DNA from 4 places in the Streptomyces sp. NPDC006208 genome. Region 4 is predicted to be linked to each of the others. Evidence: riboswitches for the same ligand, from Rfam matches in the RefSeq annotation. Region 4 holds a riboswitch; each other region holds the start of a gene.
What was found. Region 4 has a riboswitch for cobalamin ahead of ABZ208_RS14315 (prenyltransferase/squalene oxidase repeat-containing protein). Riboswitches for the same ligand answer to the same signal wherever they lie in the genome.
Positions count from the first base shown of each region.

Region 1: another riboswitch for cobalamin. It lies ahead of ABZ208_RS16365 (ribonucleoside-diphosphate reductase subunit alpha); the one in region 4 lies ahead of ABZ208_RS14315 (prenyltransferase/squalene oxidase repeat-containing protein).
Region 2: another riboswitch for cobalamin. It lies ahead of ABZ208_RS27600 ((2Fe-2S) ferredoxin domain-containing protein); the one in region 4 lies ahead of ABZ208_RS14315 (prenyltransferase/squalene oxidase repeat-containing protein).
Region 3: another riboswitch for cobalamin. It lies ahead of metE (5-methyltetrahydropteroyltriglutamate--homocysteine S-methyltransferase); the one in region 4 lies ahead of ABZ208_RS14315 (prenyltransferase/squalene oxidase repeat-containing protein).

Region 1 covers NZ_JBEXSW010000017.1:109,749-113,926, forward strand. The annotation lists gene ABZ208_RS16365 (ribonucleoside-diphosphate reductase subunit alpha) at 1-1,517, opposite strand, end outside; cobalamin riboswitch at 1,654-1,786, opposite strand; gene mctP (monocarboxylate uptake permease MctP) at 1,916-3,544, opposite strand; gene ABZ208_RS16375 (DUF3311 domain-containing protein) at 3,541-3,831, opposite strand; gene ABZ208_RS16380 (GntR family transcriptional regulator) at 4,171-4,178, opposite strand, start outside.
Region 2 covers NZ_JBEXSW010000038.1:15,575-19,752, reverse strand. The annotation lists gene ABZ208_RS27610 (iron ABC transporter permease) at 1-40, opposite strand, end outside; gene ABZ208_RS27605 (ABC transporter substrate-binding protein) at 121-1,110, opposite strand; gene ABZ208_RS27600 ((2Fe-2S) ferredoxin domain-containing protein) at 1,243-1,632, opposite strand; cobalamin riboswitch at 1,672-1,863, opposite strand; gene ABZ208_RS27595 (hypothetical protein) at 2,091-3,104, shown strand.
Region 3 covers NZ_JBEXSW010000013.1:56,854-61,031, reverse strand. The annotation lists gene gdhA (NADP-specific glutamate dehydrogenase) at 1-27, shown strand, start outside; gene ABZ208_RS12810 (DUF1775 domain-containing protein) at 205-1,644, opposite strand; cobalamin riboswitch at 1,874-2,097, shown strand; gene metE (5-methyltetrahydropteroyltriglutamate--homocysteine S-methyltransferase) at 2,177-4,178, shown strand, end outside.
Region 4 covers NZ_JBEXSW010000014.1:158,196-162,373, forward strand. The annotation lists gene ABZ208_RS14305 (BTAD domain-containing putative transcriptional regulator) at 1-556, shown strand, start outside; gene ABZ208_RS14310 (MBL fold metallo-hydrolase) at 884-1,918, shown strand; cobalamin riboswitch at 1,970-2,091, shown strand; gene ABZ208_RS14315 (prenyltransferase/squalene oxidase repeat-containing protein) at 2,203-3,435, shown strand; gene ABZ208_RS14320 (SCO2322 family protein) at 3,435-4,067, shown strand.

The DNA of each region.
Region 1 (4,178 bases), on a different contig from region 4:
GAACGCCCGGCCTGCTCGGTCGGGTAGAAGTTGATGTCGACGACCCGGTCCAGGAAGGTCACGGCGGTGTGGACGGTCTCGTCGAGGCGCTGCCAGTCGAGGTCGCCGGACGGGAGGACGAACGAACCGAGGTTGACCGAGCCGAGGTTGCAGACAGCCGTCTCGCCGTCGTCCGTGACCTCGAGGATCTCGGTGCACAGGTTCGAGGAGTGGACGACCCGGCCCGGCTCGGCGGTCTGGTTGGCGGTGCGGTTGGACGCGTCCTTGAAGGTCATCCAGCCGTTGCCGGTCTGGGCGAGGGTGCGCATCATCCGGCCGTACAGGTCGCGTGCCGCGATGGTCTTGCGGGCCAGGCCCGCTGCCTCGGCCTTGCGGTAGGCGGTGTCGAACTCCTCGCCCCACAGGTCGACCAGCCCGGGTACGTCGGCGGGCGAGAACAGCGACCAGTCGGCGTCCGCCTCGACACGGCGCATGAACTCGTCGGGGACCCAGTGTGCGAGGTTCAGGTTGTGGGTACGCCGCGCGTCCTCACCGGTGTTGTCACGCAGCTCGAGGAACTCCTCGATGTCCGCGTGCCAGGTCTCGAGGTAGATGGCGGCAGCGCCCTTGCGCCGGCCGCCCTGGTTCACCGCGGCGACCGAGGCGTCGAGGGTCTTCAGGAACGGCACGATGCCGTTGGAGTGCCCGTTGGTGCCGCGGATGAGGGAACCGCGGGCGCGGATACGGGAGTACGAGAGCCCGATGCCGCCGGCGTGCTTGGAGAGGCGGGCGACCTGGTGGTACCGGTCGTAGATCGAGTCGAGCTCGTCGAGCGGCGAGTCCAGCAGATAGCAGGACGACATCTGCGGGTGACGGGTGCCGGAGTTGAAGAGCGTGGGGGAGGAGGGGAGGTAGTCGAGCCGGCTCATCAGGCCGTAGAGTGCGGCGACTTCGTCCAGGGCGCGGGCCCCCCTCTCGCCGTCGGACGCGGTGTCCTCGGCGAGCCCGGCGGCCACGCGCAGCATGAAGTGCTGCGGGGTCTCGATCACCTGACGGGTGATCGGGTGGCGCAGCAGATAGCGGCTGTAGAGGGTGCGCAGCCCGAAGTAGCCGAACCGGTCGTCGGCGCCCTGGTCGATCAGGGCGTCGAGGCGGGCCGTGTGCCGCGTCACGAACTCGGCCGTACGGTCGGCGATCAGGCCTTCGCGGTGCCCCACGGCGACCGATGCGGAGAAGCACACCGCGCCCTGCCCGGCGGCTTCTTCGGCGATCGTGCGGGTCAGCAGCCGGGCGGCGAGCCGGGAGTAGGCGGGGTCCTCGGAGATCAGTCCGGCGGCGGCGTCGGTGGCGAGGGAGCGCAGTTCGGCCTCGTCGGACCCGGCGTGCCGGCCGCGCAGCGCGGCGGCGGCGACCCTGCCGGGGTCGGTGTCGGGCAGGTCGGCCGTGAGCTCGGTCAGGAGCCGCAGGAGCGCGGTCCCGGGGCCGTCGGCCGTCTGCTCGACGGTGCCTGAGGCCGGATCGGCCGGCGCGATCGTCACGTGGTGCTCCCTCGCTCGGTTCCGGACCGGCGGGGGAGGGGAAGGCCGTGCGGCGTACGTGCCGCAGCGGGCAGCACCGTGCACGGCGTCCACCGGCCCAACCGCGAGACCCGGACGTCTTGGCACCCGGGTCGGTCGAACCGGATGCACCGTCGGCAGGTCCTCGGACTTGTGGGCGCGGCAAAGTGCACCACATCACACCGTTGCGGGACAGTTCCGGATTCGCACCGGATTCCCCTGCGGCGACAGCGAGCATGAGCATACATGTGGGGGCGGCCCGTTGCGTCACCCACCACATGTTGTGTCGGTGGGTAGGTTGTTGCCCGTTTTGCTCTCGTCGTGGACGAGAGCGGGCCGCCGGTTTCCCGGCGGCCCGCTGTTGGTTGGCGGTGGGTCGGTCAGTGACCGGCGCCCGCTGTGGCCGGCGGGAGTTCGACCTGGACGCCCGGGTCGCCCGCGTCCGCCGTGTAGTCGGACGGGCTGGTCTCGTCGACGCCGTCGGGGGCCTTGGCCGCCCGCAGGACGAAGGTGAGGACCACGGTGACGACGACGTTCAGCACGAACGCGGTGAGGCCGATGTAGCCGATCTCACCGATGCCGGGGATGACATCGGACGAGCCGCCGAAGTGCTTCTGGGCCGGGGTCGCGACGCCGTACGCGGTCCAGGTGCCGTAGACCATGCCGACCGCCCAGCCGGCGAGCAGCGCCCAGCGGTGGAACCAGCGGGTGAACAGACCGCCGACCAGGGCCGGGAAAGTCTGCAGGATCCATATGCCGCCCAGCAGCTGGAAGTTGATCGCGACGGTCTTGTCCATGGTCAGGACGAAGACCAGCGCGCCGACCTTCACCAGCAGCGAGACCAGCTTGGAGACCTTGGTCTCCTGCGCCGGGGTCGCATCGGGCTTGATGAAGTCCTTGTAGATGTTCCTGGTGAAGAGGTTGGCCGCGGCGATCGACATGATCGCCGCCGGTACGAGCGCGCCGATGCCGATGGCGGCGAAGGCCACACCGGCGAACCAGTCCGGGAACATGTTCTCGAACAGCTGCGGAATCGCCAGCTGGCCGTTGGCCACCTCCACGCCGGCGGCGATCGCCATGAAGCCGAGCAGCGCGAGCAGGCCCAGCATCAGGGAGTACAGCGGCAGGATCGTGGTGTTGCGGCGGATCACCTCGCGGCTGCGCGAGGACAGGGTCGCGGTGATCGAGTGCGGGTACATGAAGAGCGCGAGCGCCGAGCCGAGCGCCAGCGTGGCGTAACCCCACTGGCCCAGGTCGCCCGGTACCAGGGCACCGGTCGGCTTGCCGGTCGACTCGTTGATGGTCGCGAACTTCTCACCGGCACTGGCGAAGATCTCGTCGAAGCCGCCCAGTTTGATCGGGATGTAGATGATCGCCACCGCGATGACGATGTAGATCAGGGTGTCCTTGACGAAGGCGATGAGCGCGGGTGCACGCAGTCCGGAGGAGTACGTGTAGGCCGCGAGCACGCCGAACGCGATCAGCAGCGGCAGGTCCTTGACGAACCAGTTGGTGGTCTCGCCGCCGCCGACGCCCATGACGTCGAGCACCGCCTGGATACCGACGAGCTGCAGTGCGATGTACGGCATCGTCGCCAGAATGCCCGTGACGGCGACCGCAAGCGAGAGACCCTTCGAACCGAAGCGCCCGCGCACGAAGTCCGAGGTCGTCACATAGCCGTGCTTGTGCGACACCGACCACAGCCGCGGCAGGAAGGTGAAGATCAGCGGGTAGACGAGGATCGTGTACGGCACGGCGAAGAAGCCGGCCGCGCCGGCCGCGTAGATGGCCGCAGGGACGGCGACGAAGGTGTACGCGGTGTACAGGTCGCCGCCGAGCAGGAACCAGGTCACCCAGGTGCCGAACGACCGGCCGCCCAGGCCCCATTCGTCGAGGCTGTGCTCGTTCTCGGCCTTGCGCCAGCGCGAGGCCAGGAAACCCATGACCGTGACGGCCAGGAAGAAGAAGATGAAGACGCCGAGTGCGACGCCGTTCACGTCGTCCTTCACTGCGACGCACCTCCCTTGCGGGCGCGCTGGTCACGCTGCCACAGCTGGTACGCGACCATCGTCAGCGCGGTCGACAGCAGGACCCAGAACATCTGGTACCAGTAGAAGAACGGCATGCCGATGAACGTCGGTTCGACCTTCGCGTAGGAGCTCACCCAGAGCATGGCCACGAAGGGCGCGAGGAGGCAGAGGGCGATGACGACCCGCACCGGTGTGACGACGGGTTGCCTCGCTTCGGGCGCTTGTGGCGGTTCGGGCGCATCGGGCGCCTCGGGCACTGCGGACATCGTTGTCTCCGTCCCCTCGCTGATCAGCTGTACCTGTAACGCGCAGGGAAATGTAGGCGAGGGTTTTGAAGCGAGTCACCCCCTGTCCGTATATCGGTACGGCAACGACTGTGCCCAGGCTCCGGGCACGGCGGGGGAAACGCGACATAGCGCCGCAACGCTTGTTGCGGCGCCATGCGGTTGACGGCGGATCAGGCAGGTGCCGGGCCGCCCGGACCCCGGCAGGGTGTGTGGCCAAGGCCCGTGTTCGGTCATTCGGCCGCTGCAACCTCGCCACGCTGTGCCGGCCCGGGGGCGACCCCCGGACCCCCGGCAGAGGCGTGTGGCCAAGGCCCGCTTTCAGTCCT
Region 2 (4,178 bases), on a different contig from region 4:
AGGGGATCCCTGAGCGGCGGACGGCGGGGGCACCGGCCACCGCCGTCCGCTCACTCGTCGCGCCGGTCGCCCCGGGCGTCGCTTTCGCCTCCGTCGCCTCCGACACGCCCGTGGCGTCGGTCACTTGAATCGGTCCGGGTGGAGCTGGCGGGCCAGGGACTCCACGCCGGACGGCACCCGGACTCCCAGCACCGTGGACGACAACGGCAGCACCGCGAACCGCTTGTGCTTGATGGCGGGTACGTCCTTCAGCGCCGGGTTCGCGAGGAGGAACTTCTTCTTGTCCTCGACGGACTGGTCGCCGTAGTCGTAGATGACGATCACCTCGGGCGCGCGCTCGGCCACCTGCTCGAACGACACGTCACCGAACGCCTTGTCCAGCTCGGCGAAGAGGTTCACCCCGCCGGCCTGGTTGATCATCTCGTTGCCGATGCCCGCGCCGCCCGCGGTGAAGGCGGTCTTGTCGCCGCTGTCGTACACGAAGATCTTCACCGGGGTGACGCCGGCGAGCTTGCCCTCGACCCTGTCCAGCGTGCCGTGGAGCTTCTTCAACTGCCGCTCCGCCCGGTCCGGCACGCCGAAGATCTTCGCCACGTTCCGGATCTCCTGGTCCATCGTGGCCATCGTCACCGGACCGGACGGGCACTCCTCGATGTTCAGATAGGAGTTGACCCCCGCCTTGGAGAGTGCGTCGCGGCTGCGCCCTTCCTTCTCGTCGAAGGTGCTGGCGAAACCGCCGTAGGTGAAGTCCGGTTCGGCGGTCAGCAGCGTCTCGAACGAGGGGTACTCCTTCGCCAGGACCTTGATCCCGTCGTAGGCCTCCTGATACTCCGGCAGGATCTTGTCATCGAGATAGGCGGTTCCCACCATCGACTTCTTCAGACCCAGTGCCAGCATGACCTCGGTCGCGTGCTGGTTCATCGACACCGAACGCTGCGGGGGACGCTGATAGGTCGTCTTCACACCGCAGTTGGACACGGTGACCGGAAACCCCTTGGCAGTGGAGTCCGCCGACGAGGCGTCGTCCCGGGCTGCGGTGCCGCCGCATCCGGATATCAGTAGGGCCGCGGCCATGGCCGACAGCAGGGATATCGGGCGCTTGCCCATCATGTGGTGGATCCTCTCACCGCAGGGGTGGTCCTGAACGGTCCGGACAGCGGTCCGGAGGCTGGTCAAAATCGAGAGACTCGTCGTCGGAAGACGTTCGGTCAGACGTGGGAAAGGTGGTGGGGCGTCCGCGGCTCAGCCGGCGTCGGGGAGCGGCACGGACCGGGCGCGCCGAGGCGGGGTGAAGGCGTAGAGCTCGAGGATGTCCGGTGGCGCGGCGACGCCCGGTCCGCCCGCCCGTACCCAGGCGGCGATGTCCTCGGTCGCGGCGGGGTCGTTGACGAGGCCGAACCAGGCCGCCCGGCCGCCCGCGGCGCGCCCCTCGGACGAGGGCTGCACGACGATCACGTTCGCCTGGTCGCACACGTCGAGACAGCCGGAGACACGGACGGGCGCGTCCTCGGCGAGACGCGCGGTCTGCTTCCCGTGGTCGACCCCGGTCACCTTGGGACTGCCACAGCAACAGTCCCGGCACACCACGACCCGGCACGGAACCGCACCGGCCGACGATGGTCTCCTGGGCATCCCGACGAGCCCTCCTCTCCGGGGAAATCCGCCCCAGTCACTTCGAGGAGGCGACCGCGTGAGTCTCCTGGCTCTCGGGTCAACGCTCGTCCCGGCCTTCCCACCCGCATCCGGGCAGTGGTCTGTTCGGGATCCGCTCGCCGATCACAGTGGCGGGACCGCGCCGGATTCACACCGGCTTCCTCGTTCCGCCGTCGCCTATTTCGCGGGACATCATGGCAGAAGGACGCTCCACGTCATAAGCCCGGGCGCCGGACAGGCCGGGGCGAACGGCGGCACACGCCCCCCCGGGCGCGGGCGACACACGCCCCCGCAGGCTCTCGCGCGCTCTGTACAAGCTGGCCGGTCCGGAGTCACTCCGAACGGTTCGTCACGGGACCGTCCGCACATGCCGGCGGCCCCTGGTGGGGCGGGCGGAGGTCGGTGAGGCGGAACACCAACTCGAGGTGGGGTCCGTCGTGGTCGGGCAGTCCGGGCATCGGCACGGGCACAGTGCCCGCCGGGCCGGGCGCTGGTTCCGGTTCGGGACGACGGCAAGGGCTGCGGCCGAAGGCGGTCCGCACTCACTGCACGGCCGGCCTGCTACCGACAGTTTCGCGGATCTCAAGAAGTACGCGAAAGGCACCTTCCAGCCCAACCCCACGACGACAGAGCAGAAAGTGGTGTTCCACAACGATCTGCAGATTCCCATACAGGTCGTCCTGATCAATCGTGATGGTTCGCTCTCCGGGAAGAGTTACAAGGTGACTCCCGGAGGCAAGACGGAGGAGCACTCAGGCAAGGTCAACGACGCCTGGCTGGTCAGGGCCGCCAACTCGGGAGCCTTGATCGACGTCCTGACCGTCACCGCCTCGCAGCCGGGCGACGTGAACCCCCGCAGGGACCCCAGAATCAACTATGTGCCCAATATGAGCGTCCTGAGCGATGGCCCGCCCAGCGCCTCCGCGACCAATAAGTATCCGACCGAAGCGGATGCACACAATTTCCTGGTGGGGCAGGGGGAGAACCCCCACGACTCAAAGGGGGCCGTGACCCGGGAGGTCTGGTGGAACCTCTCCGGCCAGTCGTACTCGCTCGCCCCGGACGAGAGCCTGAGCTGGACGATTGCGACGATTAGCGGTGTCGAGCGTTCCTCCACCGTGGAAACCCAGTTCATCACGAAGCTGGGCTTGGAAGCGAAGGGCGGATGGGAGGCGATCACCACCACGATCAACGCCTCGTTCGAAAAGTCTTACAGGCAGAGTGAGTCAATCACCCTCAAGGAATCCGTGAGTTCTACGGAGACTCGAAGCATCGTGAACACCAGCTCATTCAACAAGATCTACCGGGTGTGGCAGATTATGGAGACGTACACCATCTGGAAGGGAGATGAGATCGTCGCAGAGCTTTCCAATGACACCGGAAACATTGCCACCCCCTTCGCCTGCTACGATTCCGGAGGAAATTGGGTGGAATGCGGTTCGACTCACTGAAGGATCCGTGTTCATGAAGTCCGGGACTCCGAGGTCATTGCCCGGCCGCTGACCCGAAGCCGGCCGGAGGGACGCGAAGTCGCCGTCGTGGCGGCGCCTGCCACGACGGCGACTTCGCGTCTCCGCACGGGCGCCGTTCCCCGGCCGAACCCCGTCGAGCAGCGGCTTCGCGGCCGCCCGTACTCGCGGACCTGTGGGTGGGCGGGCGATTCCCGGCAAGCAAGGGTCGCGGCGGCGGCCGGCAGGAGGGGTCGGCGCGCAAGTTGTGGTACCAGGCGGGTTCTTGGGGCCGCCGTCGGCGGGGGCGATGACCACGCCCTTACCGTCGATCTCCCGGTGGCCGACGCAACTGGTGGGCGCGCGGCCGCCCTCGGGCACCGGCAGGGCCGGGTTGCCGTCGGCCAACGGCCCGCCGGCTTGCCGCCGTTCGCCGGAACTCCTCGACGCCCGGCCGTTTCCGGTCGATCGCCGAAGCCGCCCGGTGTGAGCGGCGCCCACCAGAGGTTGCCGGACACGTCGGTCCAGTGCGCGCTGACGGTCAGCCCCTGGACCGTCACCACGACCGCGGTTGCCGTAGAGGGCCGACCCGGCAGCTCCCGGAGGAACCATCTTCCGGTCCCGGGCGGATCCTGGGACAGATACCGGACGTGCCCCCACCCGTCCTCGTCCTCTGTGAGGACGAACGCCTCAGGAATGCCGTCCTTGAACGGGTTGCAGAAGGCGGCGACGGGGGCGGGACCGCTCCGGTCGAGGCGCTCCCGGCCTCGTTCTCCGTGCGCTTCTGCTCCGTAGCAAGCCATTGCAGCCTCCTCGGCCGTGTCCGGGAACGAAAGCCCCTTGGTGCGCCGTACGACGGGGCCGGTGAACTCCGGCCCCGATGGCTCCATCCCTCCAGTGGGTCGCGGGTCGGCCGCGGTTGCCTGAAGTCGTTTCTCGGCGCATCGCCGGGCGGGCGGACAGACGCTGCCGGAATCAGGCATACGCCAAAAGCGTCGTTCGAGGGATCATCGCAATTTCAGGCAGAAGCCAAAAAGTTCCCCGAGCGCATTGCGTGGCCGATCTCCAATGCTGGGT
Region 3 (4,178 bases), on a different contig from region 4:
GCGATGCTCGCGCAGGGGCTGATCTGACCGGCTGATCCGGCGGGCTGTTCGGCCAATGCGATCAGGGGGCGATCAGGGCTTCGTCGGACAGGGCGGGCCCCCGTGCCGCGCGGGCATCCGCGCGGCACGGGAGATCACCCAGCGGCCGCGATCACACGGCGGACCGTGAGCGGCAGCACGCTCGCGGCCCGCGCGTGCCGGACCCTATGCCGAGGCGCTGTTACGGCGCTTGAACCACAGCGCTCCGCCCGCGCCCAGGACGGCCACGGCAGCGATCACACCGACGATGACACCCGTGGTGCCGCTGTCGCTCTCCTTGCCGGCCTTCGCCGGCTGCGACGCCGATGACGCAGGAGACTTCGCGGGCGCGCTCCCGTCCGAGGACGGCTTGCCGTCCGTGGCCGGGCTTGTGCTCGGGCTCGGCGTGATCGGCTTCGCGCCGCGTGCGGCAGGCTCCAGCTTGAGCAGCGGTGCCGGATTCTCCACTTGCTCACCGTCGCCCGGCACCTCGATCCACCGCGCGACCTTCCCGTCGCCGTATGTCTCGACGGTCTTGAACGCCAGGGACGTCGCATCCGGCAACTGTCGTACGACGACGCTGTACTCGGCGTCCGTACCAGTCTGGAGCGTGGTGCCGCCCACCGTGTAACCCTCCGCGGTGGGTGTCAGCTTCCATCCCTTCGGGGCGTCCTTGAGCGTGACCGCGTCCGGTGCGATGCCCTCGGGCAGGACGATCCGCAGCTCCTTGATGCCGGCGGTGTCCGACTCGGCCTCGGAGGTGAAGGTCAGGGTGACGTTCTCGGCGAGCGCACGGGCGTCGGAGGCGGTCACCCCGGCGTGCGCGGCCGCGGTCGTCGCCCCGGCGACGACGGTGACCAGCGCGGCGGCGCTGACCAGCCCGAGGCGGCTGACGGACCGGGAGATGCGTGATGTGTTCATGTGTGCGGGCTCTTTCGGGTGCGGCGCTGATCGGCGCGTGACGAGGGGGACGGCGACGGAACACCCCGCCCCCGGTGGCCCCCTGCGCACCACGACATGAACAAGCCGCGCCCGCAGCGGGACAGGGCGACGGGCGGCGGGCATCGGCACGGCCTGCCGACCCGTCCGGTCGGCAGGCCGCAGCGACAGCCGCCCCGCCGCGGCGGCCAGTGCGACGGCGGCGGCCTCGACCCATCGCCCCGCGGCATGCGGCAGCTCGGACAGCCGCCGGTCGGCGCGCTGCATCAGCACGGCGACGGACGCGGCCGCCACGACATGCGCCACGAGCATCAGCGAGACGCTGTGGTGGGTCGCGTACTCCTGGCCCGCAGCCCCATGGGCCCGGTGCGCCGGTACTGCACTCGCCCCGGAACTCATGGACAGACCGCGGTGCAGCACCAGTTGCGCGGCGAGCGTCGCCGCCAGCACCGGGGCCGGCCTACGGGCACGCCCCGCACCCGGCAGGGCGGCGAGGAACACCATGACCCCCGCCCCCAGCAGCCGCGGCCACAGCACCGGGTCCTTCGATCCCAGATGATGGCCCGCCGCGGCCAGCACCGTACTGATCACCGCGAAGAGCCCAGCCCGCAGCCACCGCTCGGCCTGTCCGCCGTCGGCGGGGCAGCGGCTCACGGAGGGTGCGCAGGAGCGGGTGGTCGCGGTCATGCCGCGCCCATCATCCACGTCCTCGCCGCCCCGCACCGCCACATCCCGGCAATACGTATTCGCAGGCCCGGGGACTCAAGGCGTCCCCGAGCGGGGTCACGCCGCTTCGCGTCGGCCCCGTTGCGGGTCCACCCCCGCCGCTGAGGGACCGGGTCGTTGCCGCGGCCGCTGTGGAGCGGGTGCGGAGCAGGAGACAGGGCGCTCGGCCCCCGTGGTGCACCCCCTGGCGTAGGCTGGCCGCGCAGCTGGTTCGCCCCTGCCCTCCAGGCAGGAGCGTCGCAAGAGGGAACCCGGTGAGAATCCGGGACTGCCCCGCAGCGGTATGTGGGAACGATCGCCGTCATACGCACTGGATCCGTCGTACGGGTCCGGGAAGCGACGGCCAGTAGGTGCCTCGCCCGACATGAGGCGCGCCCATGAGTCCGAAGACCTGCCACTGCCCGTGTGCGACGACGCGCACGGAGATCTCGGTGACCTCGTGGGCGGGTCGGCGGTACGGGTGGCACGGCTGCCCCGTTCCTTCGCGCGCCCTATGCGGCCCGGGGTCGTCCCACGACTCGCGAAGGAGAGTTCCGTGACCAGTTCCGTGACCAGTTCGGTGACACCCACCGTGTACGGCCACCCCCGGCAGGGCCCGAACCGGGAGCTGAAGAAGGCCGTCGAAGGCTACTGGAAGGGCCGGGTCTCGGCGCAGGACCTGCACCGCACCGCCGCCCGGCTGCGCAGCGCCAACTGGCAGCAACTCGCCGACGCCGGCCTCCACGAGGTCCCGACCGGTGACTTCTCGTACTACGACCATGTCCTGGACACCAGTGTGATGGTCGGTGCGATCCCGGTCCGCCATCGCGCTGCCGTCCAAAAGGACGCGCTGGACGGGTACTTCGCCATGGCCCGCGGTGCCCAGGACGTGCTGCCGCTCGAGATGACCAAGTGGTTCGACACCAACTACCACTACCTCGTTCCCGAACTCGGGCCGTACACCGTCTTCCGCGCCGACTCCGGCAAACAGGTCGGTGAGTTCACCGAGGCGCGCGCCCTGGGCCTGACCGCCCGGCCCGTGCTGCTCGGGCCCGTGACGTATCTGCTGCTGGCCAAGCCCGCGCCGGGCGTCGCTCCCGACTTCGAACCTCTCACGCTGCTGGACCGGCTGCTGCCCGTCTACGCACAGGTGCTCTCCGAACTGCGCGCATCGGGCGCGGAGTGGGTGCAGCTCGACGAGCCCGCTCTCGTGCAGGACCGCACCCCGGCCGAGCTGAACGCGGCCGCACGCGCCTACCGCGAGCTGGGCGCGCTCATGGAGCGGCCGAAGCTGCTCGTCGCCTCGTACTTCGACCGGCTGGGCGAGGCCCTTCCCGTCCTCGCGAAGGCACCCGTCGACGGGCTGGCCATGGACTTCACGGGGCCCGCCGCAGGCAACCTCGACGACCTCGCGGCGGTCGGCGGGCTGCCCGGCAAGCGGCTGGTCGCGGGTGTCGTCGACGGACGCAACATCTGGATCAACGACTTCGAGAAGTCACTGGCCACACTCGGCACCCTGCTCGCTCTCGCCGACCGGGTCGACGTCTCCGCCTCCTGCTCCCTGCTGCACGTGCCGCTCGATGTCACCACCGAACGGGACATCGACCCGCACATCGCCCGCTGGCTCGCCTTCGCCCGGCAGAAGACCACCGAGACCGTCATCCTCGCCCGCGGGCTCGCCCGGGGCACGGACGCCATTGCCGCGGAACTTGCCGCCAACCGTGCCGCCCTGGCTTCACGCGCCGCCTCGGCACTCACCCACGACCCCGCCGTACGGGCCCGAACGGCCGCGGTCACCGGCGCGGACGCCCGCCGCCCGCAGCCGTACCCGGAGCGGGCCGTGGCGCAGCGCACCCACCTCGGTCTGCCGCTGTTGCCGACGACCACCATCGGCTCCTTCCCGCAGACCGGCGAGCTGCGCGCCGCACGGGCGGAGTTGCGGGCCGGCCGGATCGGGCAGGATGCGTACGAGGGGCGCATCGAGGCGGAGATCCGCGAGGTGATCGCCTTCCAGGAGAAGGCCGGCATCGACGTCCTGGTGCACGGCGAGCCCGAACGCAACGACATGGTCCAGTACTTCGCCGAGCAGCTCACCGGCTACCTCGCCACCCGGCACGGCTGGGTCCAGTCGTACGGCACCCGCTACGTCCGCCCGCCGATCCTCGCCGGTGACATCTCCCGCCCCGAGCCGATGACCCTGCGCTGGACGCGCTACGCCCAGTCGCTCACCGACCGCCCGGTCAAGGGCATGCTCACCGGCCCGGTCACCATGCTCGCCTGGTCCTTCGTCCGCGACGACCAGCCGCTCGGTGAGACCGCCCGCCAGGTCGCGCTGGCCCTGAGGGACGAGGTGAACGACCTCGAGGAGGCCGGCACATCGGTGATCCAGGTGGACGAGCCCGCCCTGCGCGAGACCCTGCCGCTGCGCAGCTCCGGCCGCGCCGCGTACCTGGCGTGGGCGACGGAGGCGTTCCGCCTGACCACCAGTGGCGTGCGTCCTGGGACCCAGATCCACA
Region 4 (4,178 bases):
ACGGGCCGACGACGAGTGGGGGGTGTCGCTGGCGCTGGCGATGCGGTCGATGAGCCGGTTCATGCGGGGGGAGGTGCACACAGCGTTTGCCGACGCGCGGGCGGCGCTCGCCGCGGCGGAGCGCAACGGCCGCCCGATACCGATCAGCCAGCGCCTGCTCTCCCTTGCGGACGGTCATGAGGCGCTCGGCGAACGGGGGGAGGCGCGGGCGGTGCTGCTGCGGGGTGAGGAACTGCTGCGCGAGGCCGGCGACCCGCTGTTGCTGGCGTTGACGCTGACACGGCTGGGGTCGGTCACGGACGACCTTGCGGAGGCGGAACGCCGCCATCGCCAGGCGCTGGCGCTGCACGCGGGCATCTCGCGGCGCTCGGAGCCGCACCGCACGCGACTCGAGATGGAGATCCGCCGCCGCCTGGGTCGGTCGTACGCGGCGGCAGGAGCGCGGGCACGGGCACGACGGGAGTTCCGGGCGGCACTGGCCCTGGAGCGAGCGGCAGAACACCCGGAGCTGCAGGAGCAGTTACGGGCTTCGCTGGCGGAGGCGGACAGCGAGTGACCCGGCGTCACCGGCGGGGCGCCCGGGCGTCACCGACGGGGAACTGTGCGCGGGTTCCCGGTCGGTGCGGGCCGAGGACCCGAACGGTGGAGCTTCGACGGAGCCCGCGGCAGGCCGACCGGAGCCCGTTCGCCCCTTGCGGACATTTCCGCAAGGGCTTCCCTGCAGCGTCCTTGCACGCCATCCTGACGGTGCATCAGTTCCACGTGACCACAGGGGGCAACGAGCGTGCCGTCGACGAAGGACGAAGCGGGACACGAGCCGAGAGGCGAACGGACGAGCGCGCCGGAAGGCCGTCCCTCCACCACCCGGGCGACCGACCCCCACGTGACCGACCACGGCGGTGGGGTGCGCTCCCTCCGGGTACCCATTCCGGACAACCCCCTCGGGCACACCCTGGTCCATCTGCTCGACACCGACCGCGGTCCCGTCCTCATCGACACCGGCTGGGACGACCCCGCGTCCTGGGACACCCTCACCGCCGGCCTGACCGCGTGCGGCACCTCGGTCGCCGAGGTCCACGGCGTCGTCGTCACCCACCACCACCCCGACCACCACGGCCTGTCCGGACAGGTCCGCGAGGCGTCCGGCGCCTGGATCGCGATGCACGCCGCCGACGCCATGGTGGTACGCCGCACCCGGGAGGCCGAGCCGGGGCTGTGGCTCGACTACCTGGCCGACAAGCTCACCCGGGCCGGCGCCCCCGAGGAGCACACCGCCCCGCTGCACGCCGCCCGCGCCGCCGGGCACACGGGCAGCCTCCCCGGGCTGCGCGCGGCGCTTCCCGACCGGGAGATCGTCCCCGGCGAGCTGCTCGACCTCGCGGGCCGCAGGCTGCGCGCCGTATGGACCCCCGGCCACACCCCCGGCCATGTCTGCCTGCACCTCGAGGAGACCCATCCCGCCCGGCTCGCGGGCAACGGCCGGCTGTTCTCCGGCGACCATCTCCTCCCCGAGATCACCCCGCACATCGGCCTGTACGAGGACCCGGACGACGCCACGGTCACCGACCCGCTCGGCGACTACCTCGACTCCCTGGAGCGCATCGGCCGCCTCGCCCCCGCCGAGGTGCTCCCCGCGCACCAGCACGCCTTCACCGATGCGACCGGCCGGGTCAGGGAGCTGCTCGTCCACCACGAGGAGCGCCTGGCCGGCCTGCTCGCCCTGCTGGCGCAGCCGCTCACCCCGTGGCAGGTCGCCGAGCGGATGGAGTGGAACCGCCCCTGGGACGAGATCCCCTACGGCTCGCGCAACATCGCGGTCTCGGAGGCGGAGGCCCATCTGCGCAGGCTCGTGAAGCTCGGCCGCGCGGAGGTGGTGCCGGGCAGCGCACCCGCCCTGTACGTGGCGTCCGAACCGTGACCTTGCCCTGTGACCTGCGCCCCGCCGCCGCCCGGTGACCGGCCGGTACAGTAAGCATGTCGTCATCATGCCCGTACGGGGGGAAGCCGGTGCAAATCCGGCACTGACCCGCAACCGTGAGCCGCCGTCACCGGCGGCGAGTCGGAATGCCTCGTACGCGTTCGTGACCGGCTCGTGCTCACCGGGACCCGCCCGGTGGCCGGCACCGTCGAGGGATACGGAGCCGAGCCTGGTGCCTCAGTGTGCCTGCGCCCGGCCCTGAAGCAGGAGAGGCACCACCCGCCATGACCACCGTTCGCCGCTGCGCAGCAGCACTCGCCGTCTCCGCCGCGCTCGGACTGGCCGTGGTACCGGCCGCCTTCGCCGCGCCGAGCCCCACCCCGTCCGCGGCGCTGCCGTCCGGCCTGTACGGCACGGGCGACCCGACGTATGACGGTGTCTGGCGGCAGTCGCTGGCGCTGCTCGCCCAGGACACGGCCGGTTTCGTGCCCGCCGAGGCGGCCGTGGACTGGCTGACCGGGCAGCAGTGCGCGGACGGCGGCTTCCCCTCGTACCGCGCCGACGCGGCGAAGGCGTGCGACGCCAAGCTTCCGCTGGACACCAACGCGAGCGCCGCCGCCGTGCAGGCACTCGCCGCGCTCGGCGGGCAGGACGCCGCCGTGGACAAGACGGTCGGCTGGCTGAAGTCCGTACAGAACAAGGACGGCGGCTGGGGCTACAACCCGGGCGGGGCCTCCGACGCGAACTCCACCTCCATCGTCATCGGCGCGCTCGCCGCGGCCGGTCACCAGCCGGCCGACGTGACGTCGAAGGACGGCAGGACTCCGTACGACGCGCTCCTGACGTTCGCCAAGCCGTGCGGCGGCAAGGACGGCGGGGCGTTCGTGTACCAGGTCAAGAGCCCCGGCATCGTCGCCGACTCCACCGCTGCCGCGGTGCTCGGCGCGCACGGCAAGGGCCTCGTCGTGACGGCGGGCTCGAAGGACGGCAAGGGCACGGCCTGCGAGAAGGCGACGACGATCGAGGGGGCGGCCCACAACGGCGCGGCGTACCTCGCGAACGGGCTTGCCAAGACCGGGTACTTCAACACTCCGCCGATGCCGGGCGCCGAGGACTCGGCGCCCAAGCCGGACTTCGGGAACACGGCGGACGCGGTCGTCGCACTGACCGCTCAGGGCCTGACCGAGCAGGCGAAGAAGCCGCTGACGTGGCTGGAGCAGAACGCGGCCGCCTGGGCCAAGGAGAGCGGCCCCGCCGCCTATGCCCAGCTGATCCTCGCGGCCCACGCGGCCGGCGCGGACCCGGCCGACTTCGGCGGCCAGAACCTGGTGACCGCGCTCAACGCGACGGGCCCCGCGCCGAAGAAGGCGTCGCCCTCGCCCGCCCCCTCCTCGCGTGACGAGAAGAAGGACGAGGAGTCCGAGTCCCTGTCCATGTGGTGGATCGTGGGTGCGATCTTCGTCGCCAGCGTCGGCGCCGGCTTCCTGATCAGCGGCCGCAGGAAGCCGCGGCAGTGATGCGCACGCGTTTCCTGGCGTTCGTGCTCGGCACCGTCCTCACGGTGCTGAGCGCGGCGCCCGCGCAGGCGGCCGGCTACCGCTACTGGTCGTTCTGGCAGAGCAGCGGGGCGAAGTGGACGTACGCCACCGAGGGCCCGGCCACGGCGCGGCCCGCCGACGGGTCCGTGAACGGGTTCCGGTTCTCGGTGAGCGAGGACAGCGGGGACTCGGCGCAGCCGCGCCGGGGCCCGGACTTCGCGGCGATATGCGCGAAGACGCCGGCGAAGGACGGCAGGAAGCGGATCGCGCTCGTCATCGACCCCGGCACGGCGGGCGACGCCCCTCAGAGCGAGGCCCCGCCCGCGCTGCGCACGGCGTGCGCGCAGGTCGCGGAAGGCGCGACGAGCGCGGAGGCGCTCGCGGCAGTGGCGAAACCGCTGCGCTACAACAGCCAGGCCCTGCTGTGCGCGATCTCGGGCTACCCGAAGTCGGGCTGCGGCGAGCAGGTCTCGGCGCAGGAGAGCCCGTCGCGGGACGCGAAGGACAGCTCGGGCGGCGGCCCGTCACTCGGTGTGGTGGCGGGCATCGCGGCGGTACTGGGTCTGGGCGTGGCGGCGCTGTGGCAGTCCCGCCGCCGGCGCACCCCATGACGCCTGCGCCTGCCCCAAGGCCGCACGACCCGTCCGGCCCGGCCGCCACGCAGCCCACGTCGGACGCCGCCTCCTCACCGGAGGCGGAGGCCCGCCGCGAGCCCGTGCCGG